One region of the Streptomyces sp. NPDC007025 genome, then DNA from elsewhere that is predicted to be linked to it. Evidence: riboswitches for the same ligand, from Rfam matches in the RefSeq annotation. Region 1 holds a riboswitch; each other region holds the start of a gene.

The links. A riboswitch is a leader RNA that binds a small molecule or an ion and turns the genes downstream of it on or off. The one in region 1 is predicted to bind cyclic di-AMP.
Region 2: another riboswitch for cyclic di-AMP. It lies ahead of ACFYMO_RS27435 (M23 family metallopeptidase); the one in region 1 lies ahead of ACFYMO_RS13090 (M23 family metallopeptidase).
Region 3: another riboswitch for cyclic di-AMP. It lies ahead of ACFYMO_RS15500 (transglycosylase family protein); the one in region 1 lies ahead of ACFYMO_RS13090 (M23 family metallopeptidase).
Region 4: another riboswitch for cyclic di-AMP. It lies ahead of ACFYMO_RS28700 (LysM peptidoglycan-binding domain-containing protein); the one in region 1 lies ahead of ACFYMO_RS13090 (M23 family metallopeptidase).

Annotation. Positions count from the first base shown of each region.
Region 1 is NZ_JBIAFT010000005.1:454,611-461,923, reverse strand. Features, by position in the region: gene ACFYMO_RS13095 (aldo/keto reductase) at 1-818, opposite strand, end outside; gene ACFYMO_RS13090 (M23 family metallopeptidase) at 1,009-2,295, opposite strand; cyclic di-AMP (ydaO/yuaA leader) riboswitch at 2,307-2,511, opposite strand; gene ACFYMO_RS13085 (PP2C family protein-serine/threonine phosphatase) at 2,701-3,996, opposite strand; gene ACFYMO_RS13080 (DUF4232 domain-containing protein) at 4,448-5,272, opposite strand; gene ACFYMO_RS13075 (protein kinase) at 5,525-7,313, opposite strand, start outside.
Region 2 is NZ_JBIAFT010000016.1:62,692-70,004, reverse strand. Features, by position in the region: gene ACFYMO_RS27445 (pitrilysin family protein) at 1-986, shown strand, start outside; gene ACFYMO_RS27440 (pitrilysin family protein) at 1,043-2,422, shown strand; cyclic di-AMP (ydaO/yuaA leader) riboswitch at 2,638-2,793, shown strand; gene ACFYMO_RS27435 (M23 family metallopeptidase) at 2,808-3,629, shown strand; gene ACFYMO_RS27430 (HPr family phosphocarrier protein) at 3,757-4,038, opposite strand; gene ACFYMO_RS27425 (GNAT family N-acetyltransferase) at 4,208-6,952, shown strand; gene ACFYMO_RS27420 (DUF5998 family protein) at 7,024-7,313, shown strand, end outside.
Region 3 is NZ_JBIAFT010000007.1:110,657-117,969, reverse strand. Features, by position in the region: gene ACFYMO_RS15530 (hypothetical protein) at 179-1,138, shown strand; gene ACFYMO_RS15525 (hypothetical protein) at 1,154-1,843, opposite strand; gene ACFYMO_RS15520 (OmpA family protein) at 1,980-2,735, opposite strand; gene ACFYMO_RS15515 (hypothetical protein) at 2,739-3,338, opposite strand; gene ACFYMO_RS15510 (hypothetical protein) at 3,371-4,051, opposite strand; gene ACFYMO_RS15505 (hypothetical protein) at 4,105-4,308, opposite strand; cyclic di-AMP (ydaO/yuaA leader) riboswitch at 5,124-5,331, shown strand; gene ACFYMO_RS15500 (transglycosylase family protein) at 5,468-5,596, shown strand; gene ACFYMO_RS15495 (DUF5936 domain-containing protein) at 5,676-6,566, opposite strand; gene ACFYMO_RS15490 (type II secretion system F family protein) at 6,571-7,313, opposite strand, start outside.
Region 4 is NZ_JBIAFT010000018.1:7,009-14,321, forward strand. Features, by position in the region: gene ACFYMO_RS28690 (alpha/beta hydrolase) at 1-751, shown strand, start outside; gene ACFYMO_RS28695 (glycosyltransferase family A protein) at 815-2,827, opposite strand; gene ACFYMO_RS28700 (LysM peptidoglycan-binding domain-containing protein) at 3,052-3,819, opposite strand; cyclic di-AMP (ydaO/yuaA leader) riboswitch at 3,824-4,000, opposite strand; gene ACFYMO_RS28705 (helix-turn-helix domain-containing protein) at 4,532-5,128, opposite strand; gene ACFYMO_RS28710 (ABC transporter ATP-binding protein) at 5,300-6,037, shown strand; gene ACFYMO_RS28715 (FtsX-like permease family protein) at 6,031-7,313, shown strand, end outside.

The DNA.
Region 1 (7,313 bases):
GCGAGCCAGGCGAGCGCGACGGTGGCCTCGGACGCCTGGTGCGCGGCGGCGACGGTGGTCAGTGCGGCCAGGACGCGCTGGCCCCGCTCGGTGGCCAGCAACTGGGCTGCCTTGCCCGCGCGCGCTCCTTCGGGAACGGTTTCGCCGGGACGGTACTTGCCGGTGAGGAATCCGGAGGCCAGCGCGTAGTACGGCAGGACGGCCAGCGACTCCCGGCGGGCGAGCTCCTCCAGTTCACCCTCGTAGGTGTCGCGCGAGACGAGGTTGTAGTGCGGCTGGAGCGCCGCATACCGGGCGGCGCCCTCCCGGTCGCTGAACGCGAGCGACGCGGCGAGGCGGGCGGGCGAGATGTTCGAGGCGGCGATCTCGCGGACTTTGCCTTCCCTGACCAGGTCGTCGAGGGCGGAGACGATGTCGGAGACCTCGACGGATTCGTCGTCGAAGTGCGTGTAGTAGAGGTCGATGCGATCCGTCCGCAGACGGCGCAGCGAATCCTCGCAGGCGGCCTTGATGGTGGCGGGGGCGAGGCCCATGTGGTCGGGGTGGCGGGCCACCTTGGTGGCGACGACGATGTTGTCGCGTACGGAGGGGCCGCGTGCGGCGAGCCACTCGCCGATGACGGTCTCCGACTCGCCGCCCCTGTTGCCCTCCACCCAGGCCGAGTAGCCGTCGGCCGTGTCGATGACGTTGCCCCCGGCGTCGGTGTAGGCGTCGAGCACCGCGAACGAGGTGGGGGTGTCGGCCGTCCATCCGAAGACGTTGCCGCCGAGCACCAGCGGCGAGACGGACAGTTGACCGATCTTCCTGTCGGCATTCATCTGCATGCCGCGACCGTAGCGCGGGCGCGTGTGGTCCTGCGGGCGCGCACACCGGGCGGGCAGCAGGTCGTGCCCCGGTGCGGGTCCGCTTCGGGGCACGTGCGCGGGGGCTCGGCCCCTGACGTCCCGGCCTGCGCTCAGATCTCGGCTCCCTCGGCTCCCAGGTCTCCCTCGGCTCCCGTGCCGATGCTCAGACCTTGACGCCCTTGTCGCGGAGCCACGGCAGCGGGTCCACCGGGTCGCCGCCGTGCGGGCGGACCTCGACGTGCAGGTGGGGGCCCGTGGAGTTGCCGGTGGAGCCGACGCGGCCGATGACATCGCCGGTGCCGACCTTGTCCCCGGCCGACCTGGTCATGGACGAGAGGTGGCAGAACCAGAGTTCGGTACCGTCGTCGAGCCGGAGCACGATGCGGTAGCCGTACGAACCGGCCCAGCCGGCCTCCTTGACCGTTCCGCTGTGGACGGCCTTGACGGGGGTGCCGTTGGGGGCGGCGAAGTCCTGTCCGGTGTGGTCGCTCTGCCACATGCCGCCCGCCTGGCCGAATCCGGCGCTGAGCTGGAAGGAGGCCAGCGGTGCCGTGTAGCTGCGGGCGAGTTCGGCGCGGCGGGCCGCCTCCGCCTTGCGCTTCCGCTCGGCCTCCGCCTTGCGCTCCTGCTCGGCGGCCGCCTCGCGTGCCCGCTGCTGCTTCGCCTCCTCGGCAGCGGCGGCCCGTTCCGCGGCCTCCGCCGCTGCCGCGCTCGCGGCCTGCTGGGCCGCCTTCTCGCGGGCTTCCTCGTCCGCCGCGGTGCGGTGGCGTTCGGCCTGTTCGAGGATGCGGGCCCGCAGTGCCTCGCCGGCGTCGGTGGGGCCCGCCGCCCTGTCCTCGTCGGAGAGCCCGGCCTGGGTGAGGGGGGCGGCCTGCGCGTCGCCGGCGCCGCCGGAGTCCGTCGTGGCGTCGGCGGCGTCGGAGAAGAGGCCGCCTATGCCGGGCAGGTCCTCGGCGTCGGGCAGCCGGTCGGGGATGCTCCGGAGCGCGTCGGCCGCGGTGTCCACGTCGGGCACGGATATCGTGCCGGGGTCCCGGTCCTGGGCGGTGGCCATTCCGCCGGCGCCGACGGCTGCGATCATGCCGACCCCCAGGACGGTGCCGCCCCGCGCCACGCCTCCGGCGCGTTGCTTGGCGACTCGGTGCCGGCCGCGTACCGGAACCGTGGAGTCCGCTGAGGGGTTCCACTCGTCCCACGGCTCGTCATCGTCGGCACGGGCATCACCGTCGGCAGCGGCGCGGGCCTCCCCGGCGTCGCGCGCTTCGTTGTGCGGCGGCATGGGGCCGGGGCCGCCGGAGCCGGTGGCGAAGAAGTCGTACGTGGCCCCCGGGACGGAGTTCTGGGGCGCGGCCTGGCCGTAGGGCGCTGCCGGGCCGGCGTGGCCGGCGGGTGGGGCGTACGCGTCCGCCTGGGGCGGATGGCCGACGAAGCCCTGGGATCTGGAGGCCACGGGGGCGCTCTCCTTTCCTTCCTTCTCGCCTACCGGGTTAGCTGACGGGTTCGGAGCAGGAAGGTCTCCTACGGGCGTCCTCTCGCAAGGGCGTCCGATTCACCCCGTCCTCCTCGTCCGGCTGACGAGAAGGGGTGGTTCCCCGGTTCCCACGGTGCTGTGCGGCCGATCGGGTGCTGCTGTTGCACCGCGTGCGGGATTCGGCGACGGAGCACGGTGCCGTCTTCCGTGACGGCAGTGACAACCGTGCTGCGTTATCGGACGTTAATAGAACTGCGGCCGGGATTCCAAGCCGTTCCCCGTAATTGACGTGAGTCCCGCCCGGCTCCCCACCCGCCCAGGCCGTGCTGCTGCCCGGCCTGCGCGGTGTACGACCGGCCGGCGCGCCGGCCGACCGCACCGGGCTCAGGCGTCGCGCGGAGTGCCCTCCCCTGTGTCGCCCGGGGTGTCGTGGGCGACGGCGAGCAGGGCCATGTCGTCCGCCGACCGGCCACCGGTGTGGGCGGCGACGTCGACCAGGATCGTCGCCAGCAGCTCCTCCGGATCGGCGAAGGAGGCGCGGGAGAGTCGCTCGGCCGGCTGGTAGAAGTCGCCCTCCGGGTTGCGGGCCTCGGAGAGGCCGTCGGTGTAGAGGAGGAGCTGGGCGCCGCGCGGGAAGGCGTACTCGTCCAGCTGCTGGGGCCATACGCCCAGGTCGGTCATGCCGAGCGGGAGGGCGGGGGTGGTCGGCTCCAGCAGCACGGCCCGGCCGCGGTGCAGCAGCACCGGAGCGGGGTGGCCCCGGTTGACGACGCGCAGGACGACGCGGTCGCTCGCGGTGCGCCCCTCCGCCACCGCACTGTCCGGTCCGCCCGGGACATCCGGTCCGCCCGGTGCTCCGGGGTCGCCCGGTACACCTGGTCCGCTCGGCCCTCCTGGCCCGGGTGCGGAGGGAGTCGGGGACTGGGTGCGCGGGTCGACGACCTCGACCAGCACCGCCGTGCTGAAGTCCTCCAGCCGGGCCGCGCCCTGGAGGCGATGGGCGTCCCGCTGGAGAGCCCGGTCGAGGCGGGCCGCCACACCGGGGAGGGTCGCCTCCTGCTCGGCCGCTTCCCGGAACGCCCCGACCAGGAGGACGACGGCGGCCACCGCGTCGAGCCCTTTGCCCCGTACGTCGCCCAGCAGCAGCCGAACGCCGTACGGGGTCTCCTCCGCCGCGTAGAAGTCCCCGCCGATCCGGGCCTCCGCCTGCGCCGCCCGATACCGGGTAGCCACCCGCAGGGCACCGACGCGGGAGGGCGGTGTGGGCAGCACGGCGTACTGCACGGCCTCGGCGATGCTGCGCGCGGAGGCCAGCCTGCTGCCGCTGCGGATCAGGACGTAGTTCACGCCGACGGCGAGTACGGAGACGGTCACGATGGTGATGGACCGGGCCTCGGCCTCCAGCACATTGCCGGAGTCGTGGAAGGCGGAGAACAGGATGGTCGCCCCGGAGGAGAACATTCCGGTGAGTACGGTGCCGCGGATCGTCAGAAAGGCAGCGGCGGCCAGCGGGGCGGCGGCGAACGGCGCCGAGACGGTCACGTCCCGGGGCGTCGCGAAGTCCAGGACGATGCCCAACGCGCACAGCGCGGCGGGCAGCCAGCGCGCCAGGCGCCACAGCCGCCCCACGTCGCCGCCGTCCACGTTCACCGGCTGTGTCCCGGCCGCCCTTTCCCGCACGGTTCCAATCTGACCCGGTCGGGGGCTCGGGGCCAGTCAGGAGGGGTCGAAGGGGGAAGGAGCCAGGCGGCACACCGGAGCCGGGCGGCCCCGGCGGCAGCCGCCAGGGTCAGCCGTTCCGTCTCCCCGCTCCCCTACCACGGAAGGGGCGGCATCGCCTGTCGAAAGCCGGCGAAGGGCCCGCGAAGGACCGGCGAAGGACCGGGAGACGCCGGTTCGGCTGGGTGAAGGTCCGGCAGGGCGGCGGTCCGGCTCGCCGGATTCCGGTGATCGCGAAGACGGCGGCGCCCCGGAGACAGCGGCGGCGCAGCGCAGCCCTCCGGGATGCATGTCCCGGAGGGCGGCGCCCCGCCGGGAGGCCGGGCCGGGACCGCGCCCGGAGCACGGCCGCCCGGCCTGCGGGGCCACCCGGCCTGCGGGGCGTGGCGGCCTGGGAGGGGCGGGCCCGACCTCAGCCGCCGGCGCCGGTGCCCGAGGACAGCGGGCCGATCTTGGGCACGGACGCCTTGCCGGTGTTGGTGACCGGGCCGCCGGACCAGTCCACCCGGAGGGAGCCCCGCTCGTCGGGCGGGGTGACCTTGGCCGCGCTCGGCGTGACGGTGGTGACGTTCGTCATCTTCGGGTTGGTGAAGGAGAGCGGGGCCCAGGCGCTCCTGCCGGGCTTCAACTCGACGGTCCTGACCTTCCCGTCGGTACGGTGCGGGTCGAAGGAGACCTGCTCACCGGCGTCGTTGACGAAGGCGAGCCCGGGATAGCCGCGCACGGTGCAGGTGTCGTCGGACCGGTTGGTCAGCACCAGCGCGAAGTTCTCCTGCCCGGCTCCCGGGTGGTTGTCACCGAAGGACGCCTTCAAGTCGCTCGTGCCGCACCGGGAACCGGAGGACGAGCCCGACCCGCTCCTGCTGCCCGACGAGTCGGCGGAGGACGACCCCGACGCCTTGGAGTCCGACGCGGAGGAACCCGAGCCGCTCCCGTCGCCGTCCTTGCCGCCGGTGTCCGCGCTGCCGTTCTTGCCGTCCCCGTCCTCGGAGTCGCCGGACTTGTCGCTTCCGGCCGGGGCGGCGTCACCGCCGACCTTCTCCGGGGCGGGTTCGGGGTCCTTGCCGCAGCCGACCACCAGCGCGCCCGCCGCCAGTACCGCGGTCGCGGCGGCGGCGACGCGCGTCACCCGGCGCCGCCTGCGGTGGGCGGCGCGCGGTGCGCCGGGGGCCGGGGCTTCGGCCTCGGACGGGGTCGTAGCGAGCTGCGCGGTTGTCGGGTCCTGGCGCTTCGTCATGGCTGCCGTCACTCCCTGGTCATGCTGTCGCGCGGTCGTTCGGCCTCCCCGCGGCCTCGTGTGCGTGCCGGTTCTCGTCTCCAGCGTGCCTCGGGGCTTTCGCGCCGTACACAGCATTCGATGGCCGATCGCGCGAAAAAGTTCACGGCCGCCCGGGATTTTTTCGCGGTCGGTCGTGACGGAAGGGGCCGGACGCGGAACGCGTGCATCGGTCGAGGTCGAGGGAAGGTACGGCCGCCCCTGCGGACGGTCTCACGAGGCGTCGGCGGTGACGCGCAGACTGTCCAGCACCTTGTCGGTCTTGTCGGAACAGCCCCCTTCGCAACGGATCTGCACATACACCGGAGACGCACCCTTCTTCGTCGGCTTCAGGCCGATCTCCTCCAGCGAGTACCCGGAGGCGCAGGAGGACCACGTACGGATGCGCCCGCTCCAGCCTCCTCCGCTGAAGGTCCGGCTCCCCGCGTAGTCGCACTCCGAGTGCTTGATTCCGGCCACCTTGTCGGGCAGGGCCTCCGCGGCACCGTCCGCGCCGCTCGCCCCGTCTCCGGCGTCCCCGGCGTCCGCGCTTGCGCTCTCACCCCCCTTGCCCTCCGCTGACCCGAGGCCGACGAAGACCCCGCTGGTCTTCGAGGTGAGGTCCTGCCAGCCGTGCACGTCCTCCGCGACGAGCAGTCCGGGTGCGTGCTCGGCGGACAGCCCCAGCGAGGAGGGGTTCCAGCCCGAGTCGGTGAACTCCCGCGCCCAGGTGCCCGGCACCCGCACACTGATCCGCCCGCTGGTGTCGCGCACCTTCACGGTCGAGGGCGTCCGCTGGGGGTCCGGGGCCAGCGCCGTGGCGGCCACTCCCACCCCGGCCAGCACGACGACGGCCGCCCCGAAGGCCAGCGCCCGCGTCCGGCGGCGGCGCGCGGGCCGCGCGGACGCCGTGCCGGCCGACGACGGGTGCCCCGCGGCGGGGTCGGACGCCGAGTCAGGTGCGCCGGCTGCGGACACCCCGACCCCGGACATCCCGGGCGCGGACATCCCGGGCGCGGCCGCCTCGGAAGAGGAACCCACCGCGGAGGAACCCCCGGCAGACTGCGCCCCCTCCGGCAGGGCGCTGTCCGGGGCGCGTCCCGGGGACGCGTGGGAGCGCCCAGCCGAAACGGGCTCCCCGGCGGCCGAACCCGACGAGTCGGACCCCGGCGCTGTCGTTCCCGAAGACGTCGTCCCCGAAGACACGGACCCCGACGACGCGGGCTCGGCGCGGTCCGGCTCCGTCACGGCGGGCTCCGCCGCGGCAGGTTCAGCACGATCCGGCTCCGCCGTGCCGGGGCCGGACCCGGGCCCGGCCCCGGCGGAGGGCGCCTCCGGCGCGGTCGGACGGCCGGCGCCCGCTCCCGACGTCCGGGAGGGCGGCTCAGCGGCCACAGTCGCCGGCTGAGCGGCCCCCGGGGAGGCCGGACGCACCGTGGACGGCATGGCGCTCGGGGACGCCCAGGACGGCGCGCCCGAGCCGTCCTGGCCTTCCGCGTCCGAGGCGGACTCCCCCGTACCGGGCGCGGCCTGCTCGTCCTCGGCGTGCTCCAGCGTCTCCCCGATCCGGTCCAGCTCCCGCGCCAGCGCCGCCGCGGTCGGCCAGCGCTGCTCGCGGTCGGGTTCCATCGCGCGCCCGACGGCGGCCCCCACCCCCGGCGGCAGCCCGGGGCGCAGTTCGTCGAGCGGCATCACCCGGTCCGGCGTTCCGGGCGTCGCGCCCGAGACCAGGTGGTAGAGCACGGCCCCGAGGCTGTAGACGTCCGCGCGGGCGTCGATGCCCTCGAAGGGTTCGGCCTGTTCCGGCGCCATGTAGCCGACCGACCCGGCGACCACCGTCAGCCCCGACGCGTGGGCGAGGTTCTTGGCCAGGCCCAGATCGGCCACCAGCACCCGCTCCCGGCCCCGCACTCCTCCACTGGTCAACAGGACGTTGGATGGCTTGATATCGCGGTGCACCACCCCGGCCTCGTGCAGGGCCTCCGCGCCGCGCGCCGCCTCCGCGGTGAGCCGCACCGCCTCG
Region 2 (7,313 bases), on a different contig from region 1:
TGTGGCTGGAGGCGGACCGGATGGGTTCGCTGCTGGCCGCGCTGGACGAGGAGTCCATGGAGAACCAGCGCGACGTGGTCAAGAACGAGCGCCGCCAGCGCTACGACAACGTGCCCTACGGCACCGCGTTCGAGCGCATGACGGCCATGGTCTACCCCGAGGGCCACCCGTACCACCACACCCCGATCGGCTCCATGGCCGACCTGGACGCGGCCTCCCTGGAGGACGCCCGGGAGTTCTTCCGTACCTACTACGCGCCCAACAACGCCGTCCTCTCCGTGGTCGGCGACATCGACCCGGACACGACGCTGGCCTGGATCGAGAAGTACTTCGGCTCCATCCCCGGCCACGACGGCAAGCGCCCCCCGCGGGACGGCGCGCTCCCGGACCCGGTCGGGGAGGAGCAGCGGGAGATCGTCGAGGAGGACGTGCCCTCCCGCGCGCTGATGAACGGCTACCGCCTGCCGCACGACGGCACCCGCGAGGCGGACGCCGCCGACCTGGCGCTGACCGCGCTCGGCGGAGGGGAGTCCTCCCGGCTCTACACCCGGCTGGTGCGGCACGACCGTACGGCGGTGGCGGCCGGCTTCGGCCTGCTGCGGCTGGCGGGCGCTCCCTCGCTGGGCTGGCTCGACATCAAGGCGTCCAGCGGCGCGGAGACCGCCGACATCCAGGCGGCGGTGGACGAGGAGCTGCGCCGCTTCGCCGAGGAAGGGCCCAGCGAGGAGGAGATGGAGCGGGCCCAGGCCCAGCTGGAGCGCGAGTGGCTGGACCGGCTCGGCACGGTCGGCGGCCGGGCCGACGAACTGTGCCGGTACGCGGTGCTCTTCGGCGATCCCCAGCTCGCGCTCACCGCGGTGCGGCGCGTCCTGGAAGTGACCCGCGAGGAGGTGCGGCAGGTGGCGGCGGAGCGGCTGCGCGCGGACAACCGTGCCGTGCTCGTGTACGAACCGCTGGCGAACGACGACGAGGAGACCGGGCAGTGAGCGAGACACCGGCGAGCACGAGCCCCGCGGGCATCGCGGAGGCGGCAGGCGAGAGCATGGAGTTCCATCCCCGGCCGGCCGGCGGTGCTCCCAAGCCGTGGGCCTTCCCCACCCCCGAGCGCGGCACGCTCTCCAACGGGCTGACGGTGCTGAGCTGCCACCGGCCCGGTCAGGAGGTCGTCGCCGTCGAGGTGGACCTGCGCGCGCCGCTGGACGCCGAGCCGGAGGGGCTGGACGGCGTCGCCACCATCATGGCCCGGGCGCTGAGCGAGGGCACGGACAAGCACACGGCGGAGGAGTTCGCCGCGGAGCTGGAGCGCTGCGGTGCCACGCTCGACGCGAACGCCGACCACGCCGGTGTGCGGGTGTCGCTCGAGGTGCCCGTGTCGCGGCTGCGCAAGGCGCTGGGGCTGCTCGCGGACGCGCTGCGCGCCCCGGCGTTCCCCGACAGCGAGATCGAGCGGCTGGTGGCCAACCGGCTGGACGAGATCCCGCACGAGCTGGCCAACCCCGCCCGCCGCGCGGCCAAGGAGCTCTCCCGCGAGCTGTTCCCGGCCGAGTCGCGGATGTCGCGGCCCCGGCAGGGCACCGAGGAGACGGTGCGGCGCATCGACGCGGCCGCGGTACGCGCCTTCTACGAGGCCCATGTGCGCCCCGCGACGGCGACCGCCGTGGTGGTCGGCGATCTGGACGGGCTCCGCGACGGCGGCGTCGAGGCGGCGCTCGCCGAGACGCTGGGCGGCTGGACGGGCGCTGTGGTCGACTCGCGTGCGATGCCGCCGATCACCGCCGACGACACCGGCCGGGTCGTCATCGTGGACCGGCCCGGTGCGGTGCAGACCCAGTTGCTGATCGGACGGGTCGGGGCGGACCGGCACGACCGGGTGTGGCCCGCGCAGCTGCTGGGCGTCTACTGCCTGGGGGGCACCCTCACCTCCCGGCTGGACCGGGTGCTGCGCGAGGAGAAGGGCTACACCTACGGCGTCCGCGCGTTCGGGCATGTGCTGCGTTCGGCGGAGGACGGCAGCGGGGCCGCGCTGCTGGCCATCAGCGGCTCGGTCGCCACCGACGTGACCGGTCCCGCGCTGGCCGATCTGTGGCAGGTGCTGCGGACGCTGGCGGCGGAGGGGCTGACCGACGAAGAGCGGGACGTGGCCGTGCGGAACCTGGTGGGGGTCGCTCCGCTGCGCTACGAGACGGCCCAGGCCGTCGCGGAGACGCTGGCCGACCAGGTCGAGGAGCAGCTGCCCGACGACTACCAGGGCCGGCTCTACGCCCAACTGGCCGAGACCGGCACGGTGGAGGCAACGGCCGCGGCCGTCAGCGCGCTGCCGGCCGACCGGCTGGTGACGGTGCTCGTCGGTGACGCGTCCCAGATCGCCGATCCGGTACGGGAGTTGGGCATCGGCGACGTCAAGGTGGTCACCGGCGGCTGAACCCGGCCGACGGGCGCGGTACCGGGGTAGGAAGTGGGGCCCGGGAGGAGGAATTGCTCCTTCCGGGCCCGCTGTGATGTCCGCTTTCGTCGCGGTTGCTGACGAGTTGGAGTGTGGCGTACGTGACAAAGCCAGGGATTCGTTTGCCGCTCGGAGTTGGCCCCGATTAGCGTCATTGCCGCTGTCCGTCAGAAGTGACCGCACCCGCGGCCGACGGACCGCGATCGCCGAATCCCCGAGGCAGCGGCCGAGGGGGACCGGGGACCCACGTCCCATTGGGGTGAATCGGACGGCCTCGCCAGAGGCGGTCCGTAGGAGACCTTCCTGCTCCGAACCCGTCAGCTAACCCGGTAGGCGAGAAGGAAGGAAAGGAGTACGCCTCCCTATGGCGTTCACCCGTGCCACCGGCAAGCACAGGCGTCCGAGCAAGGCCCGCAGGACCGCGGGCGGGGCGGCCGGCATAGCCGGCCTCGCCACCGTGGGCGTCGTCGGGTCCATCGCCTCCCCCGCCTTCGCCGCGAGCGGCGGCCAGAGCAACGTGCCGCTCCAGCAGAACGCCGAGGTGACCGAGGCCGTCGGCGGCCCGATCTCGGACACGCTGGACGAGCAGGCGTCCGCGCAGGCCCTCCGGGCCGAGCAGGCCAAGGCCGAGTCCGCGGCCAAGGAGGCGGCTGCCGAGGCGAAGGCGGAGGCCAAGCGGAAGGCCGACGAGGCCCGGCGCAAGGCGGCTGCCGAGAAGGCGGAGAAGGAACGCGAGGCCAAGCGCAAGGCCGCGCGGGAGGCCGAACGCGCGAAGCTCAACGCCTATGTGCTGCCCGTCGAGGGCTCCTACGTCTCGACCGGATACCAGCAGGGCGGCGGCATGTGGTCTTCCGGCAGCCACACCGGGATCGACTTCCACGCGGGGATGAACACTCCGGTCCACTCGGTGGCCGCCGGTGAGGTCGTGGAGGCCGGGAACGGCGGTGCCTACGGCAACAACATCGTGATCAAGCACAAGGACGGCACGTACACCCAGTACGGCCACCTCAACTCGATCGGCGTCTCGGTCGGCCAGCAGGTCACCTCGGGTCAGCAGATCGGGCTCTCCGGCTCGACCGGCAACTCCTCCGGCCCCCACCTGCACTTCGAGGCCCGCACCGGCCCCGACTACGGTTCGGACATCGACCCGGTCGCCTACCTGCGCAAGCACGGTGTGAAGCTCTGACGCGCGAGTCCCCACGAGCACCGCATGTGGCAGGCCCCCGGTCAGGTGACCGGGGGCCTGCCACATCCGGGCCGCGGTGCCGCCGGCTCCGGCGGCCGCGGGAGGTGTGCCTGGCGCAGGCAGCCGTTCAGATCGTCTCCGGGAGCTCCTCCAGCCCGTCCGTGACCAGCTTGGCCAGCCTGTCCAGAGCGGCCTCCGCCCCGTCCGCCTCGGAGGCCAGGACGATCTCCTCGCCGCCCTCGGCGCCGAGGCCGAGCACGCCGAGCATCGAGGCCGCGTTGACGGGAGTGCCCTCGGCCTTCCGGACGGTGATCGGCACTCCGGTCGCCGACGCTGCGCGGACGAAGATGGAGGCGGGGCGGGCGTGCAGCCCCTCGGCCCAGCCGACGGTGACGCGGCGCTCAACCATGGTGTTGCCCTTCGAGTCGTACGAGGTTGTCTAGACCAGTCTTGCACGGTCGCCCGAGTCCGCCGTGAACCGGCGACGGCGGTCCCGGAGACGGTGCTCCGGCCGCCGACGATACGACGTCTCCGCACACCCCTGAGCACGCGCCCTCCCTCCGCCGTACGCTGGCCTCATGCCGAGTCCCGAGGAGCGCGCCTACCCGGCCCACTGGGAAGCGGACATCGTGCTGCGCGACGGCGGTACGGCCCGGGTGCGGCCGATCGCCCCGGACGACGCGGAGCGGCTGGTCAGCTTCTACGAGCAGGTGTCGGACGAGTCCAAGTACTACCGCTTCTTCGCGCCCTACCCGCGGCTGTCCGACCGCGACGTGCGCCGCTTCACCCACCACGACTACGTCGACCGCGTCGGCCTCGCGGCGACCATCGGCGGCGAGTTCATCGCGACGGTGCGCTACGACCGCATCGACCATCTCGGCCGCCCCGCGAGCGAGCCCGCCGACGAGGCCGAGGTCGCCTTCCTGGTCCGGGACGACCAGCAGGGCAGGGGAGTGGCCTCGGCCCTCCTCGAACACATCGGCGCCGTGGCACGGGAGCGCGGCATCCGCCGTTTCGCCGCCGAGGTGCTGCCGGCCAACACCAAGATGATCAAGGTGTTCACGGACGCCGGCTACTTCCAGAAGCGCAGCTTCGAGGACGGTGCGGTCCGCCTCACCCTCGATCTGGAACCCACCGAGCGCTCGCTGGCCGTCATGCGGGCCCGCGAGCAGCGCGCCGAGGCCCGCTCCGTCGCACGCCTCCTGGCCCCCGGCTCCGTCGCGGTCGTCGGGGTCAGCCGCAGTCCCGGCGGCGCCGGGCGCGCGGTGCTCGACAGCCTGCGCACCGGCGGCTTCGCCGGGCGGCTGCACGCCGTCAACCACGCGCTGGAACCGCAGGAGACCGCACTGCCGACCGGGGTGCCTGCGCACCGCTCGGTGCGGGACATCCCCGAGCACGTCGACCTGGCCGTGCTGGCCGTCCCCGCGGACCAGCTCCACCGGGCGGTCACCGAGTGCGGTGAGGCGGACGTGCAGGGGCTGGTCGTCCTCTCCGAGGGGGTCGGCCGGGACGAGCAGCGCGAGCTGGTCCGGCTCGCCCGCTCCTACGGCATGCGGCTGATCGGTCCCGGCGCCCTCGGACTGATCAACACCGGTGAGGACGTGCGGCTGAACGCCACCCCGGCGCTGCGGATGCCCGAGCGCGGCGGCATCGGCGTCTTCACCCAGTCCGGGGCCATCGGCATCGCGCTGCTCGACGGTCTGGACCGGCGCGGCATCGGACCCTCCTCCTTCGTCTCGGCGGGCAACCGCGCCGACGTCTCCGGGAACGACCTCCTGCAGCACTGGGACGAGGACGAGGCCACCGACGTCGTCCTGATGTACCTGGAGTCCATCGGCAACCCGCGCAAATTCACCAGGCTCGCCCGGCGCACCGCGGCCCGCAAACCGGTCGTCGTCGTCAAGGGCTCGCGGCAGCGCGGCAGCACGCCCCCGCCCGGCCACGCGGCGCCCGCGGCGCGCACCCCGGACGCCACGGTCCGCACCCTGCTGCGCCAGGCGGGCGTCCTGATGGTCGACACGTTCACCGAGCTGCTGGACACCGGGGTACTCCTGATCGAGCAGCCGCCCCCGGCGGGCCCGCGGGTCGGCATCCTCGGCAACACCGACGCGCTGAGCCTGCTGGCCTACGACGCCTGCCTCACCGACGGGCTGCAGCCCCGTCCGGTCGTGGCGCTGCCCGGTTCGGCGGGGCCCGGCGCGTTCGGCCGGGCACTGCGCACGGCACTCGCCGACCCGGCAGCGGATGCCGTGCTGGTCACCGTGGTCCCCACGGTGCCGACCGAGCTGCCGGACAGCGCGGGAGGGGTCGAGCCCCGGACCCCGCCCGGCGGCCATGTCGAGGCCCTCGCCGACGCGCTGCGGGAAGCAGTCGAGGCGGCCGCGGCCGAGGGCACCCCGCGCAAGCCCGTCGCGGTCGTCCACCTGGCGATGGAGGGCCTGCAGAAGGCGCTCGCCCAGCGCGGCCTGCCCTCCTATCCGACCCCCGAGCGCGCCTCCGGTGCCCTGGCCGAGGCGGTGCGCTTCGCGCGCTGGCGCGCGGAGGCCGGCAGCCCCGGCAAGGTGCCCGACCTCGACGTGGACGAGTCCGCGGCGACGGCGCTGCTGGCCGAGGCGACGCCGGCCTCCCCGGGCCGCGGCCGGGCCCTGACCGACGAGGAGGCGGCCCGGCTGCTGCTCGGCTACGGCATCCCGGTGCAGCCCACCCTCGCGGCCCCGGACGCCGACACGGCCGTCGAGGCGGCCCGCACCCTCGGCTTCCCCGTCGCGCTCAAGACCACGGCCCCGCATCTGCGGCACCGCGCCGACCTGGGCGGCGTGCGGCTGGACATCGCGGGTGAGAACGGGCTGCGCCGGGCCTTCCGGGAGCTCATCGAGGGGCTCGGCGCCCCCGAGGAGCTGCGCCCGGTCGTGCAGGCGATGGCGCCGCGCGGCGTGGGCACCCTGGTCCGCGGGACGCTGGACCCGGCCATCGGCGCCGTGCTCTCCTTCGGGCTGGCCGGTCCGCCGTCCGAGCTGCTGGGCGACACGGCGCACCGGCTGGTGCCCGTCACCGACAAGGAGGCCGCCGGGCTGGTCCGCGCCATCCGCTCCGCGCCGCTGCTGTTCGGCTGGCGGGGGGCCGAGCCCTCCGACACCGCCGCGCTGGAGGAGGTGCTGCTGCGGGTCTCGCTGCTGATGGACGATCATCCGCAGGTCGTCGCGGTGGAGCTCGACCCGGTGGTGGTGGCGCCGCGCGGTGTGACAGTGTTGAGCGCCTCCGTCCGGGTCGCCGACCCGGGAAGGCGTCCCGACCTGGGAGCGCGCAGGCTCCCGGCGTACTGACGGCGCGGCGGGAGCGCATCGGGGGGAGCGGCCCGGGCCGAGCCCGCCGTACGGCCCTTAGGATGGCTGTCATGGCGAAGACCGGTACGACGACGCAGGGGCTGCGTGAGGCGATCGAACGCAGCGGCTACTACCCGGCCCTCGTAGCCGAGGCCGTCGAGGCGGCGGTGGGTGGCGAGCCCGTGGCCTCATACCTTGTGCACCAGGAGACGACGTTCGACTCCAACGAGGTCCGCCGCCACGTCACGGTCCTGGTGCTCACCCGCACCCGCTTCCTCGTCAGCCACACCGACGAGCAGGCGGCGGACGGCACCTCGCCCTCGCCCTACGCCACCACCTCCACCGAGTCCGTGAAGCTGGA
Region 3 (7,313 bases), on a different contig from region 1:
CCTCGACCATCTCCTCCCTCCGGTGAGCCCCGACTCACCCTCCTCTCCGCGCCACTTCGGCGCACTCGCACCGCACCTCCCGCCGAACGGGGTCTCGTCACCCGCCCGTTGATCCGCGACCATGTGGCGGGTCAGCGGCACCCGCGGCACGCGGGCCCCACCGGCGGACGGAGGCGCGGTGCACAAGCGCGGACTGCGGCAGCGGATTCGGCCGCGGGCGGCGGGCGGTCCCGCCGCACCCGAGCACGACACTCCACCCGGGCACGGCGGGCCCGGCCCCGAACACGACCGTCCCGGACCGGGTGACGGCGAGGCCGCCGAGCAGGCGACGTACGAGGCCGCGGAGCGGGCCCGGCGCGGGCGGCGGCGGCTGCTGGTCGCCGGCGCCCTGTTCGCGACACTGATCCTCCCCCGGGTCGTCAGCCCGCCCGGCTCCGCGGGCGGCACCGAAACCGCACCGGCCGTCTCCGACCCCGGCAGCACCACCGCCCCGGCGACCCCGCACCCCGGCACGGGCCGCACCTCCTCCCCCACACCGGCGCCCACCCGCACCGGGCCGGGGCGCAGCGGCGTACCGCTCCCGCCCGGGAGCCCCGCACCCGGCGGCACCGGCCCCGCTGCGGGACCGGGATCCGGCGGCGACGAGGCCGCGTTCCGCTCGGTACGCGCGGGGCAGTGCCTGACCGTGCACGGCAACGGCACGGGCTGGAACCGTCCGGCACCGACCGAGGCCACCCGGATCGGCTGCGGGGACGATCGCGCCTTCACCCGGGTGACGGCCGTGCGCCATACGCCGGCCGACGGCGCCGGCGACCCCGCATGCCCCACCGGGAACGGCCGGGCCACCTGGACGCACGGCACCACGACGCTGTGCCTCACCCGACAGTTCCGGACCGGCCAGTGCCTGCTGGCCGAGGCGGACGACGGCCGGATGCGTGCCGCACTGATGTCCGCACCCGCCTGCTCCACCGTCCCGCCCTCCGGCCAGGGCCGGTACGACCGGCTGCTGCGGGTCACCGGCGTCCGCGAGGACACCGCACCCTGCCGGGAGAACGACCCCGCAGCACACTCCCGCTACTGGCGGTGGCGGATCGACGGCGGCGGCCGGACCCTGTGCACGGCCGACGCGACGGAGTGAGGCACCCGGCCCCGCTCACCCCGCCCGGCTCCGCACCCGCGGAGCGGCGGTGGCCAGCACGACCGCGAGCCCGCCGGCGAGCAGCGCGAACGGCAGCGCCGCACCCGCCAGAGCCAGATACGGCAGCGCGGAGAGCCCGGCGACGAGGCAGTAGCAGGCCCCCGTGAGGGAGAGGAAGCACTGGGTGCGGGGCGGTCCGTCCACGTTGAGGCGGACCACCAGCGCGGCGCACACGGCGGCCCACAGCGCCGCCCGGGGCTCACCGAAACCGAACGCGTCCCGGGCCGCCTCCGCCGCGCGGAACCACCACTGCGCGTCCAGGGCGTCCGCCATGCGCGGGAAGTCGGCCGCATAGCCGGGCAGCCGGGCGCCGTCCGGCACCCGGGCCACGCCGAAGGGTGCCACGTCCTGCCGGACGCACTCGGTGACCAACAGCACGGCCGCGCCGAGCGCCTGGGCCAGGCCGGAGCTCCACCCGACCGTCCAGGCGCGCAGCCGGACCGCGCCGGGAACGCCGGGCGGACCGGCGCCGGGTGCTGCTCCGCTCGGCGTCGTCCTCGCCGCCGCCACACCGCCGGGTCCCGCGCGGTCCACCACGGCCGATGCCCCGCCGGGTTCCCGCCGGGTCTTCGCCACCGGCCCGCCGGGTTCCGGTCCGGCGTCCGCCGCTGCGCCGCCGCCCCGTTCCGCCGCCTGCTGTGCCACGCCCGCACGCCCCCTCGGCCCGTCGTCCGTCCGCGGTCGGCCCGGGCCGTCCGGACCGGCCCCGCCATGATCGGGCGCACCGTCCCGGCCCGCAAGGGGCCGCCGAGGCCGCGGAGCCGGGCGGCGCAGGGTGCGGTCAGCCCTCCTTGGGGAAGGACACCTCCACGCGGCGGTTCTTCGCCCGGCCCTCCTCGGTCCCGTTGTCGGCGACCGGGTAGTCCTCGCTGTAGCCCCGCACGTTGAAGCTGACCTCGGAGCCCAGCTTCCGGGCCAGCGCCGTCTGCACAGCTGCCGCCCGCTTCTTGGAGAGCGTCTTGCCGTGCGCGTAGGAGCCGAGGTCGTCGGTGAAGCCGAAGACGTTGACCTCGGTGCTGCCCTGCTTCTCGATCTCGTCCGCGATGGACTCGATCCGTTCCTTCGCGCCGCTGCCGAGCTTTGCGCTGTTCTTGGCGAACAGCACCTCGGCCTGGAGGGTGAACTTCGTCTTCGCCGAACTGTCCTCGCGGCGCTCCTCGCCCCCGAGGTCCTCGGTCACGAACTTGATGTCCAGCACCTTGGGCTCGGCGAGCTTCGCGCCCGCGGCCAGGCGCAGTCCGTCGGCCTTCGCGTCCACCTGTACGGGCTTCCCGGAGTCCTTGAAGTCGTCCGGCGGCGCGCTGTACCCGGGGTCCCCGGGGCCCTTCTCGCCGGGCAGCGAGGGCGCCTGCCCGGTGGGGATGCCGGTGGGGTCGTCGGTGGGGTAGCGGGTCGCGATGTCCGGGACGGACGGAGTCGGCCCCGGGGCGGGGTCGTCCGCCCGCGCGGCGGGGGCTGCGATCCCCAGCACGAGGGCGGCGGAGGCGGACGAGGCCGCCGCGGCTCTGGCGGCCAACTGCCACCGGGTGAAGGCCATCCCTCACTCCCCTTCGGAGATCGTCACACCGGCCGGCGGCATGTCCGCGATCTGGAACTCGACCTCGTCATTGCCTTCCGGCGGGGCGGGGAACTGCGCGTACCAGGTCTTCGACTTCCCGGCGAGCACCGGCTGGCCGAACGAGGTGCACAGGCACTTGCCCTCGGTGTCCCTGAGGACGAGATAGCGCTTCTTGCCCTTCTTGTCGACGAGTTTGGCACCGGCGACCGACAGCTTGTTGCGCAGCGCCACTTCGGACTCGTCGCCCTCCCAACCGGGTGCCACCCACGCCTTGCCGCCTCCGTTGGTCACCTTGCCGCTGACCGTCACGAAGCCGCCCGACTCACGGCGGGCCGAGGTGATGGTGAGGGTGATGTCCTCGCCGCCCCGCACCTCCGCCAGCGGCTCGCCGTCCGCGGGGGCGCCGGAGCGTCCGCCGTCCGAGCCGCCGCCGCTCCCGTCGGCCTGCTCGGAGGACCGGGGCTGCTTGCCGTCGCCGCCGCCGTCGTCGCCCCCGCCGCACCCGGCGGTGAAGGCCAGTCCGGCCGCAAGGGCCACCGCGGTCATGGTCCTGCGGACCCGCAGGACGCGCCGATGATTCATGGACCACTCGACTCTCGTTCGTCGTTCGCTCGTCATTCGACCAGCACCACCGAGAACAGGTCGGACGGCTTCAGGTCGCGCCCCGCGTGCTCGGGGTCGATCGTCAGGTCCTCGCCGTCGCAGCGCAGCCGGATCTCCTCGGCGCTGTCCCCGTCGGTGTCGTCGCTGCCGTCACTGTCGTCCCCGGTACCGCCGTCGCTGTCGCCGCCACCGGTGCCTGTGCCGTTGTCCTCGCTCTCGCCGCCGTCGGTGCCGCCGTCGGTGCCGTCGTCGCCCGTGCCGTCGTCGTCGGGGCCGTCCGCGACGCAGCGCGGTCGGAGCACCGCGGTGGCGGTGGCCTTGGCCGTCCTGTTGTCCGCGCCGGGCACGATGGTGCGCCCGGTGTCGAACCGCGTCTCGATCCCGACCCGGTAGCCGAGGTCGCCGTCGCGCGTGACCGGATCGCAGGTGAGCAGGTCGGAACGGTTGCGGTCGGCGAAGTGCGCCGCCGCACCGCAGCCGTCGCCGGTCAGCGGGGCCCCGGCGGCCAACCAGTCCTGCCAGCCCCGCGCGGCCTCGACCGCGTCCAGGAATCCGTCGAAGAACTGCCGACGATCGTCCTCGGCGGCACCCAGCGCCGCCGCGTCAGCGGCCGTCTGGCCGCCGTTGCGCACGGTCGCCGCCTGGGCCACGGCGAAGAAGGCGAAGGCGAGGAACAGCAGCCCGGCGATCACCGCTCCGTAGAGCAGGACCGTCTGGCCGCCGTCGCCGCACGGACGGCGCGCGCTCAGCCGCCCAGCACGGCGGTCACCGCGTTGATGATGGCGCCCGAGATCAGCGAGTCCAGCCCCAGCGCCCGGATGGCCAGGATGATGCCCGCGACGAGGATGACGATCCCGGCGTATTCGATCGAGTTGGCGCCCCGGTCCCCGCCCCTGCCCCGCATCAGGGCGAGGCGGGTGCGGATGCGTCCGCGCGTGCCGTTCGGCATCGGGCTCTCCTCCGTAGCTGGCTGACTCGGTACCCCTGGAGGGATACGCCCCCGTGTCGTTCCGGACCTTCGGGCCCACCCGCCCCGCACGGCGGCCGGCGCCGGGGCGGCAGCGGCGTGGTGTCACCTCGGCCCCCTCCTGCCGGTACCCCGCGGTGTAGCTAACAGTCGCTGTCCGAGTGCAGACTGTGCCACAACTCATTGCGACGGCGAAGGGGCGGACGGCAACAGGTGCCGTGACCGCGGCCGCACCGGGCGCGGACGGGCACGTTCCGGCACGCCGGGCGGCGGGGAGGGCGGGGAGTAAACCGGACATGGACCGACGCCGCCTCCTCTCGACGGACCGTGGCGACAGGGCGAGCCGTGCGACACGGGGAACCCCCGTGCTGAGTGCGCGCGTTGAGCAGATGCGGGCTGTGGACGCACCGACCCTCACCATAGCGAGCGAGATGCCCCGCGCACCCCCTTCGCAACCCCGCTTCCCCGCACGACATAAGCCCCGTACGTAACGCAACGGACATACAGCCGACTGCCCCCCACCGCACAGCCAACCCTCCCCCGGGTTCACATACGGAAAGCGGGTGGGCGGTCCGCAGCGCCGTGAGTCGGCTCACGACGGCTCCGGCAACAAGAGTCCTCCTGTTTCCTTCCCGTCGCACAGCACTGTTCCCGACAGCCCGGGTATGCGATCAGGAAATACATTCCTGGCGTGAAACCCGCTGAATCGGGGCTGAGATGGCCCGGCGGTCGTCTTCTTGTGCCCGGAAATGTGCGTGCTTAAGATGCCCGAGCTGTCGCGCCCGGTGTGCGGCAGTTCGTGCCGGACGCCGAATCCCGCCGCTGTCCTGCGAGAAACCACCGTCGACAGGAGCGGGGAATCCAGGTGGGCGCCCTGCGGGACCGATACCCCGAGGGTTTGGGGTGAAGTCGTGACGGTGCCGCCGGAGAGGCGGACGTCGCGGCCGGACTACTGCTCCGGCCCGAATCGGACAGCTCACCTCGCAGGCGCAGGAGAGGGACTCCCCATGTCCGGAAGCATGCCCGGAACCGCCTCCGGCACAGTGCCGTCCTGGCGCTGACCGCAGGAGGCGCCGGTGTCGTGCTGCCGCTGTTCGCGACCGGCAACGCCGACGCCCCTTCCGTCGAGACCTGAGGCAAGGTGGCCCAGTGCGAGTCGAGCGGCAACTGGCAGGCCTACACCGGCAACTGCTACTACGGCGGCCCACAGTCATCCCGGTCGACCGGACCGGGAATCGACCGGACCGACGCTGACCGGCCCGGTCCCTGACCGGCCCGGGAGCTGCCGGACCAAGCACGTCCCGGGCCCGGGGGCCGGTGCGCTCCCCGGCCGTCCGCGCCGGCCGGGCTCAGCCGCCCAGCACCGCGCCGAAGTCCGTGTCGGAGCCCAGGACGAAGGTGGCGACGATGAGGATGAGGGTGCCGGGGAGCAGGAAGGCGATGGTGGTCATGGTGGCCTTGGGCACGGTCTTGGCCGCCTTGCGGCGCGCGTTCTGGGCGTCGGTGCGGCGCATGTCGGTGGCGATCTGGATGAGCGTCTCGGCGATCGGGGCGCCGAGCTCCTCGCCCTGCTGAAGCGCGGTGACGAACTGGTCGACCTCGTCGCTGGCGTTGCGTGCGCGCAGCTCGTCGAAGGCCTGGCGGCGGCTGACGCCCATGTCCATCTGCCGGAGTGTGATGCGCAGTTCGTCGGCCCACGGCCCCCGGTAGCGGTCGGCGACCCGCTCCAGCGCCTGCCGGAAGCCGAGCCCGGCGGAGACCACGACGGCCAGCACGTCCAGGAAGTCGGGCAGGGTGCGCTCGATGACGCGTCGCCGCTCCTTGATCGCCTGCCGGATGGCGAGGTCGGCCGCGAACCAGCCGAAGGCCAGCACGAGCGCGGTGAAGAAGAGGCTGCCCGCCCACAGTCCCACCAGCCCCATGCCGAGGCCGAACGCGCCGTAGACGGCGCGGCGGGCGGCGTACCGCTGGAGCGTGAGACCGCCGGGGTTGCCGGCCTGGTCGATCCGGCGGCGCTTGGCCGCGACCTGCTCGGGGCCCATCAGCCGCAGCACCAGCGGCGCCAGCCGCATGCCGAGCCGGTCGACGGCGGCCTCTCCCGTGGAGGTGCGGGTGGCGCCGACTTCCAGCGCGACGGCCAGGTCGGGCGGGAGCCTGGCCTCCGCGCGGTACATCCGCAGGCCGAGGAAGGCGCCGAGGACGGCGAGCGCGCAGAGCGCGGCGAGTCCGAGAGCGAGCACGCGCTCACACCTCTATCCGGCCGAGGCGGCGGATGACGAGGAACCCGGCGGCGAAGAGCCCGACGGCCACCACCATGGCGACCTGGCCGACCGGGCTGCCGGTCACCCGGGCGAGGGCGCCGGGCATCATCGAGTTCATCATCAGCATGGCGCCCAGGCCCAGCAGCGGGATGGTGAAGGCCGTCGCGTTCACCTCGGCGAGCATGGTGCGCACCTCGCGCCGGGTCTCCTTGCGCTCCTCCAGGGTGGTGGTGAGGTTGCGCAGCGAGGCGACGATGGTGCCTCCGGCCCGGTTGGCGAGGACGAGTGTGGTGACCAGGACGACGAGTTCGCGTGAGGGCAGCCGCTCGGCGAGTTCGTTGAGCGCGTCGTCGATGGAGCGGCCGACGGAGAGCTGGTCGGTGACCAGCCGCAGCTCGTCGCCCGCGGGGGCCTCCAGTTCCTCGGCTGCCATGCCCAGTGCCGTGCGCAGGGCGAGTCCGGCAGAGGTGGCGTTCGCGAGGATGCGGGCGAGTTCGGGGAGCTGGCCGATGAACTGCTCGGTGCGGCGCTGCCGCTGGTGCGCCAGGAAGGCGTTGGCGGCCAGCACCCCGACGAGCCCGGCGATCGGTCCGAAGAACGGCGCGAGCACGGAGGACGCCAGCAGCCACAGCACCACGACCAGTCCGGTCAGGTACACGACGTACTCGCCGGGTGTGAGGTCGAGTCCGGTCGCGGCGAGCTTCGCCTGAAGGCGGCGGCCCGCAC
Region 4 (7,313 bases), on a different contig from region 1:
GGAGGAACTCGCCTCCCACGGCTATGTCGTCGCCCTTCTCGACCACGCCTACGAATCCTTCGGCACGGTCTTCACCGGCCCGGCCGGCCGGCGCACGCTCACCTGTGTCGCCTGCGGGATCGTCGAGGACGCGCCGACCGACGCGGGCGAGAAGAAGCGGCTGGCCCGGGCCGCCCGCGACCGGGCAGCCGACATCTCGTCCACCGTCGACAGGCTGACCGGCGCCGGAAAGGGCGCGAAGAGCGGTACGGGGCACGGTTCCGCCCGCTGGGCGGCGCTGATCGACCCCCGCCGCATCGGCGCCGCCGGTCACTCGCTGGGCGGCAACGCGGCAGCGGTGGCAGCGGGCACCGACCGCCGGATCCGGGCCGCCGCGAACCTGGACGGCACCTTCTTCGCCCCCGTGCCGCGGACCGGACTGGGCCGGCCGACGCTGATGCTCGGTACCTGCAAGGACCACACCCCGCACGCGGCCGACACGACATGGCCGCGGACCTGGCAGCGCCTGCACGGCTGGAAACGCTGGCTGACGGTGACCGGTTCGGGGCACTTCACCTTCATCGACCTGCCGATTCTCGGCGGGCAGGCCGGGGTCACCGACCCCGAGGCGCCGCTGTCCGGAAGGCGCTCCGGGGAGATCACCACCCGCTATGTGACGGCCTTCTTCGACCGTCAGCTGCGGGGGTTTGCGCGGCCCCTGCTGGACGGTCCCTCGCGGGAGAACCCGGAGGTGGCCTTCCACACGCCGTAGCCCGGTGGACGACCGCCGGCGGTCGCGTGCGACCCGGCCGGTTCTACGGGAGGGCCGCCCGGCTCAGGCGGCTTCCCGGCCGCCCGCGCCCGCTCCTCCGGTCCGGTGCGCGGCCGGTCCGGCCGGGAGCGCCGCCGGCTGTGCGAACCTGCGGCGCAGACCGCGGGTGGGGCGTACCCGGTCCACCCGCAGTGTCAGCGGATCGCAGGCCACCGGTTTGGCGTACCGGGGCATGAGGCTCCGGCGCCAGCGTGCCGCGCCGGCCGGCAGGACAGGCTGCCGCAGCGGCCGGGTGTGCCGCCAGTTGGCCGCGGCTATCCGCAGCGCCGCCGCCCACCGCCCCGAGGACAGCACGTCCAGGGGCAGTTCCACCGAGAACCGGCCGTCCTCCTCGATCACCAGGGGGAAGTCGGCGGCGCCGCTGCGGGAGGCCAGCTGCACGAGGACGCTGCCCGCCGGAGGGGCGACGAGGTTGGTGGTGCCGTGCAGGCGCAGGACCGGACCGCACCAGACCGGTGCCTCCACATCGAGGCGCAGTTCCCTGCCCAGCCGTGCCGCCGGGACGTGCTCCAGGCGCAGGGTGAGGTTGCCGTGGGCGGTGGCGTACAGCCGGGCGGTCCGGATGCCGCCCGCTCCGTCGTCGGCCAGGTATGTGAACGGGCAGCGTCCGGCGTCCTGATCGCGGCGGCTGCCCAGCCGGACAGTCCGGACCAGCCCGTTCACGGTCAGGCTCAGATACAGGTCCCAGCAGCCGTCGGCCGGCGGCACGTCGTCCTCCGGCCCGCCGAGGAGATCCAGGTCGGCCTCGAAGAACTCGCCCGCCAGACGGGTCCGCGCGTAGCGTCGCCACGGCTCGTCCCGGTGCTGCAGGAAGACCTCGACCGCCTGCCGGCCGGCGGGCCCGGCCTGCTCCAGGCGTGCGCGTCCGGTCAGCCGCAACCGGGTGCCGGTGCAGGAGAAGTGGGAGATGTGGTGGCTGAGCGTGAGGCGGTCCGTCACGTCGAAGCTCGCGGTCGGGCCTCCGGCGCGGTGTTCCCCGCGCGGCGGGTAGTGGGCCAGCGCCGTCCCCCGGGAGATGTGGACGCTGAACGGCATGTGCGCGTCGGCGGAGAGGGTGTGGGTGAGCAGTTCCCCGAGTTGCCCGTGCCGGGCCAGATGGCAGCGCAGGCGCTGGACGGGAGCCAGCCGGTGCCAGAAGGAGTCGTCCTCGTGCCGGGCGAGAAGCTGCTGCACACGGGCGAACTCGCGCTGCCGGACGGCCGGATCCGCCTCCCGGCCGAGGAAGCGGAAGACGTCGCGGAGTTCGACGGCGAAGTGCCGCTCCAGCAGGGCGTCGCGCCGTTGCCCGGGCGGAAGTTCGGCGCGCAGCAGTTCGCAGACGTGGTGCAGCGCATCGAGGACCGGCTCGGTGCTGCCCGTCGCGGTCAGATGCCGGCCGTCCGGGCGTCGGACCAGGTAGTAGCAGTCGTAGTCGGCGACCACCGAGATACGGCGGGCCCGCAAGTAGGCGAGCGCGGTGAAGGGTTGGTCCTCGCCGATCCGCAGGCCGGTGTCGAAGCGCAACTGCAGCCGGTCGAGCAGTTCTTTGCGGAAGAGTTTCTGCGCGGAAAGCGACCAGTAGACACGGGAGGTGAACAGGTCGGCATCGGCCTGGTTCGCGCGGAACATGGAGCGCGGCACCCGGCGTCCTTCCGATGCCATTCGGCCGAGTACGACATCGGATGCGTTCACCTCGGCCGCTGCCGTAAGCCGTCGGAGCGCTTCGGGAGCCAGATAGTCGTCGGCATCGAGAAAGAAGACGTAGCGTCCGCTCGCAAGATCCAGACCGAGATTGCGCGGACCCGAGGGGCTCCCGGAGTTCTCCTGGTGGATCACCCGCAGAAGGGTCGGATGCTGTGCGGCCAGCCGGTCCACAAGGTCCGAGGTGCCGTCGGTCGAACCGTCGTCCACGACAATCATCTCGGTGGCGCCGGGTGCGAAGGACTGCTGTGCGACCGATTCGACGCAGCGCTCTATACAGGGCAGCGCATTGTAAGCGGGTGTTATCACGCTCACCATATTTTTGATCTCGCTCATGGCTCGACGGTGGCCATTCGGGCGTATCCGCGCCAGAGGGAAGCGGCGTTCGGGTGAATGCGGCCCGCGCCGTGGCGGGGGCGGGACGGAGGGTGCGTGTTGTGGTGCGCACGGCGACCGGGGCGGGGGGAGGGTGCTCAGCGGTGCCCGCCGGGCGGTGCCGCGAGACGGCGACTGCCCGCCACCGCGAGGGTGGCGGGCAGTCGCCGCGTGCGTGCTCCGGCTCAGTACGGGCCGTTCACGTTGTCGATCGAACCGTAGGTCTTGGCCGCGTAGTTGCAGGCCGCGACGATGTTGGCGACCGGGTCCCGCTGGTCGTAGGCGGTGCCCTCGACGTGGAAGGCGTCGAAGGTCGGCTTGATCACCTGGAGCAGGCCGATGGAGGGCGTGCCGTTCTGGGCGTTGATGTCCCAGTTGTTGATGGCGTTGGGGTCGCCACCGGACTCCCGGATGATGTTGCGGTGGATGCCGTCGTAGGTGCCGGGGATGCCGTGCTGCTTCATGATGGCCAGCGCCTCGTTGATCCAGCCGTCCAGGTTGGTGGACTGGGTCTTGTGCACGCCGCCGGTGCGCTCGGCCGAGCTGCGGTCGGCGCGCTCGGGCGTGGCGTCGCTGGTCTCGGCGGGCTTCGAGGCGGTGTCCAGCGTCAGCTTCTGGCCGGGCAGGATCAGGTCCGGGTCGCCGCCGACGGTCTTCTTGTTGGCCTCGTAGAGGGTGTTCCAGCCGCCCTCGATGTCGTGGTCCAGGGCGATCCGGTACAGGGTGTCGCCGCTGGCGACGGTGTAGGAGCTGGGCTCCTGCTCGGTCTTCACCTGCGAGGCGGCGCCGGACCGCGCGGACTGCGCCTGCTCCTGCACCTGCGCCGGGGCGGCGTGCGCGCTGCCCGCGGCCAGCAGGGGAGCGGCGATGCCCGCACCGCCGGCGGCGAGGGCGAGCGAGAGCCGGAGGCGGCGGGTGCTGAACGGATTACGGGCGTGAAGGCCACGAGACATGGGGGTGTCCTCTCCTAGCGCCTGCGAGGTGAGCTGTCGGATTCGGGCTGGAGTTGCCCGGCCATATCCGCTGTGCCGGGGCACAGCGGCCATGACTTCACCCCTAGCCGGGCCGCGGAGTGCGGCACGGCACGTAAGTGGGTCCCCCGCTCCTGCCGCGCGGTACTGGTGCGAATTTCCTAGCCGGGCGGCAGGATTCGGCGCCCCGGCAGCGGAACTCCGGCCGTTCGTGGAGGCCGGAGCGAGGACACAGAAACACAATGGATTGCCCGGATCAAGGCGCGCGATTCACATGCGGGGCGGCTCGCCGAAAATGATCTAGCAATTCCTCAACGCTATGCTGTGGATCATTTTCTGTGCGTAAAAAACCAATCTGCCGGTGTTTCGAAGGACTTTTATGGAAAGGCTTCCTGATGGCGCGCCAGAAGATCTTGCTGATTTCTCGGTCCGGTCGGTGTGTTTCGCGACACAGCGTACGACCGGGAAGGGCAAGTCCTGTATATCCGGACAATGCCGGTGAATACCGCAGAATGCGGCCGGTTGTCGGATCCTGCGCGGGGGCGGAGGTGCCGCACGGAAGGATTCTACTAAGCGCGATCGTACATTGTCGCGGTGCGAGGGTGCGGCCGTGGTCCGGAACGGCCGGGTGTGCGGCCGGGCGGTGGGGCCGGGTCGCGCACACCGGGGCTTCCGCGGCGTCGCGGCGGCGGCGTCAGTCCCGGCCGTCGAGCGGGACCCCGAACCAGCGGACGGCGATGGGCCGGGTGCCCGGTCCGGCTTCGGTGCGCTCGCGCCGGAAGCGTTGCAGCAGCTCCAGGTAGGCGTCGTGGAACTCCCGCAGTTCCTCCTGTGTGAGGTGGAGGGTGCTGCGGGAGCCGGAGACCCACTCGTCCTCCTCGGCCGGACGGTCCGCGTGGTGCCGGACCAGTTCGAGGTCCTCCCGCAGGTGCGCCCGGTCCAGCTCCTCGACCACTGCGCGCTCCGCGCCCGGCAGGTCCGCCCGGGAGGGGCGCCGCACGTCCGCGCCGCGTACGCCGCGCCACCAGCGTTCGCGTCCGTTCGTGTCGTGGTCGGGGTCGTCCTCGACGAGGCCGGCCCGGGCCAGCTGGCGCAGGTGGTAGCTGAGCGTCCCGGTGTTCTGGCCGAGAGCCGAGGCGAGTGCGGTGGCGGTCGCCGGGCCCGCGGCGGCCAGCCTGCGCAGGATCTTCAGGCGCAGTGGATGCGCCAGCGCTTTCAGCGTCGCGGGGTCGCTGACGGTGTGCTGTCCCTGGTGGGAAGCGGTGTGGTCCTGGTGCGACGACTCGGTCATGCCCCGAGCCTACCGCAGAGAAAACTATGCAGAGCTTCCTTTGCAGAGGTTTCTCTGCAATGCTCTCGGCGGGCCCCGGAGCACCAGCACCGGCCTCGCCGCCCGGCGTGACCGGCGCGCACCCGCGCGCCGCTTCCGCGCCGACCACTTCGAACACGTCAGGACAGACACATGGCCGATGAAGCCGTCCGCATGCGGCACGTCACCCGCCGCTACGGCACCGGTGCCGGAGCCGTCACCGCACTCGACGACGTCACCCTCGACTTCGGCCACGGCACGTTCACCGCCGTCATGGGACCCTCGGGATCCGGGAAGTCGACTCTGCTGCAGTGCGCCTCCGGGCTGGACCGCCCCACCTCGGGATCGGTCGCGGTGGGCGGGACCGAGCTGACCGGGCTCGACGAGACCCGGCTGACGCTGCTGCGCCGCGACCGCATCGGATTCGTCTTCCAGGCGTTCAATCTGCTGCCGTCCCTGACGGCCGAACAGAACGTCGGCCTGCCGCTGCGCCTGGCGGGCCGCCGACCCCCGTCCGCCCGTGTCGCGGAGGCGCTGGGGCAGGTCGGACTCGGATCACGAGCCCGGCACCGGCCCGCGGAGCTGTCCGGCGGCCAGCAGCAGCGGGTCGCCCTGGCCCGCGCGCTGATCACCCGGCCCCAGGTGCTCTTCGGCGACGAACCCACCGGCGCGCTGGATTCGGTGACCAGCCGCGAGGTCCTCACCCTGCTGCGCGACATGGTCCACCAGGAGGGGCGGACGACCGTCATGGTCACCCACGACCCGGTCGCCGCCGGTTATGCGGACCGCGTGGTCTTCCTCGTCGACGGGCGCCTCGACGGGGAACTGCACGGCGCGCCCTCGCCGCAGATCGCCGCGCACATGGCGAAGCTGGAGGCCCTCCCGTGCTGAGGATCGCCCTGGCCACCCTGCGCACCCGCTGGACCGGCTTCGTCGGCAGCTTCGTCGCGCTCGCCCTCGGGGCGGGACTGCTGGCCGTCATGGGACTCGCGCTGGCCTCGTCGCTGCAGGCGCCGGAGCGGAAGCCCGAACGGTTCGCCGCGGCACCCGTCCTCGTCAAGGGCGCGGACACCCTCCGCGTCGCCACCCCGGCCGGTGACCGGGTGCGGAGGCTGGCCCGCCCCCGCGCCGTGCCGGACGAGACGAAGGCCCGGCTGGGGAAGCTGGGGAGGGTCGTGGAGGACCGTGCCTTCGGCGTCCGGGTCCGCGGCGGCCCCCCGGACCTGGTCGGCCACCCCTGGTCCACGGCCGCGTTCGCTCCCTACCGCCTCATGGAGGGCCGCGCGCCCCGCGCAGGCGACGAGGTGGCCGTCAGCGACGGCTGGCCGACGGACGGCCGGCCGGTGGAGCCGGGGGAGCGCCTGCGCACCGCGCGCGGGACCGTGCGTGTCGTCGGAGTCGTCGGCGGGCGGGGGTTCGAGAACGCCGTCTTCTACACCGACCGGCGCGCCGCGCAGCTCTCGCCGGACAGCCGTCAACTGGTGGTGGACACCGACGACGCGGCAGCCGTGCGGGCGGTGGTGCGCGACGGCGGCGCCGGCGCGCACGTCCTGACCGGCGACGCCCGCAGACTCGCGGACGCCGACCCCGACCGGGACCGCGAGGCCCTGACCGCGATGAACGCCATGTTCGGCACCGCCGGCGGCGTCTCCGCCTTCGTGTCGGTGTTCGTCGTCGCCGCCACCTTCGCGTTCGCGGTGGCCCAGCGGCGCCGCGAGTTCGGACTGCTGCGGATGGCCGGCGCCACCCCTGCCCAGGTGCGCCGCACCGTTCTGTCCGAGGCGCTCGTCGTCGGTGCCCTCGCCTCCGCGACCGGCTGCCTGCTGGGCGCGCAGGGGGCGCCGGAGCTGGCCGCGTGGGCGGTCGACCAGGAACTGGCGCCGCGCTGGTTCCGGATCGGCGACCATATCTGGCCGTACCACCTGGCTTTCTGGACCGGGCTGCTGGTCGCCCTGGCCGGGGCGGTGGCGGCCTCCTGGCAGGCCGGGCGCACCGCTCCCGCCGAGGCACTGCGGGAATCCGCCGCGGACAGCCGCGCCCTGCCGCTGCTCCGCCGCCTGTGCGCCGGCGCCCTGCTGCTCGCGGCGGCGATCACCCTGGTCGTGTCACTGGCGACCGATCCGAGTGACCTGCTGCACCGCAAGACGTACGTCACCCGCCCGATGCT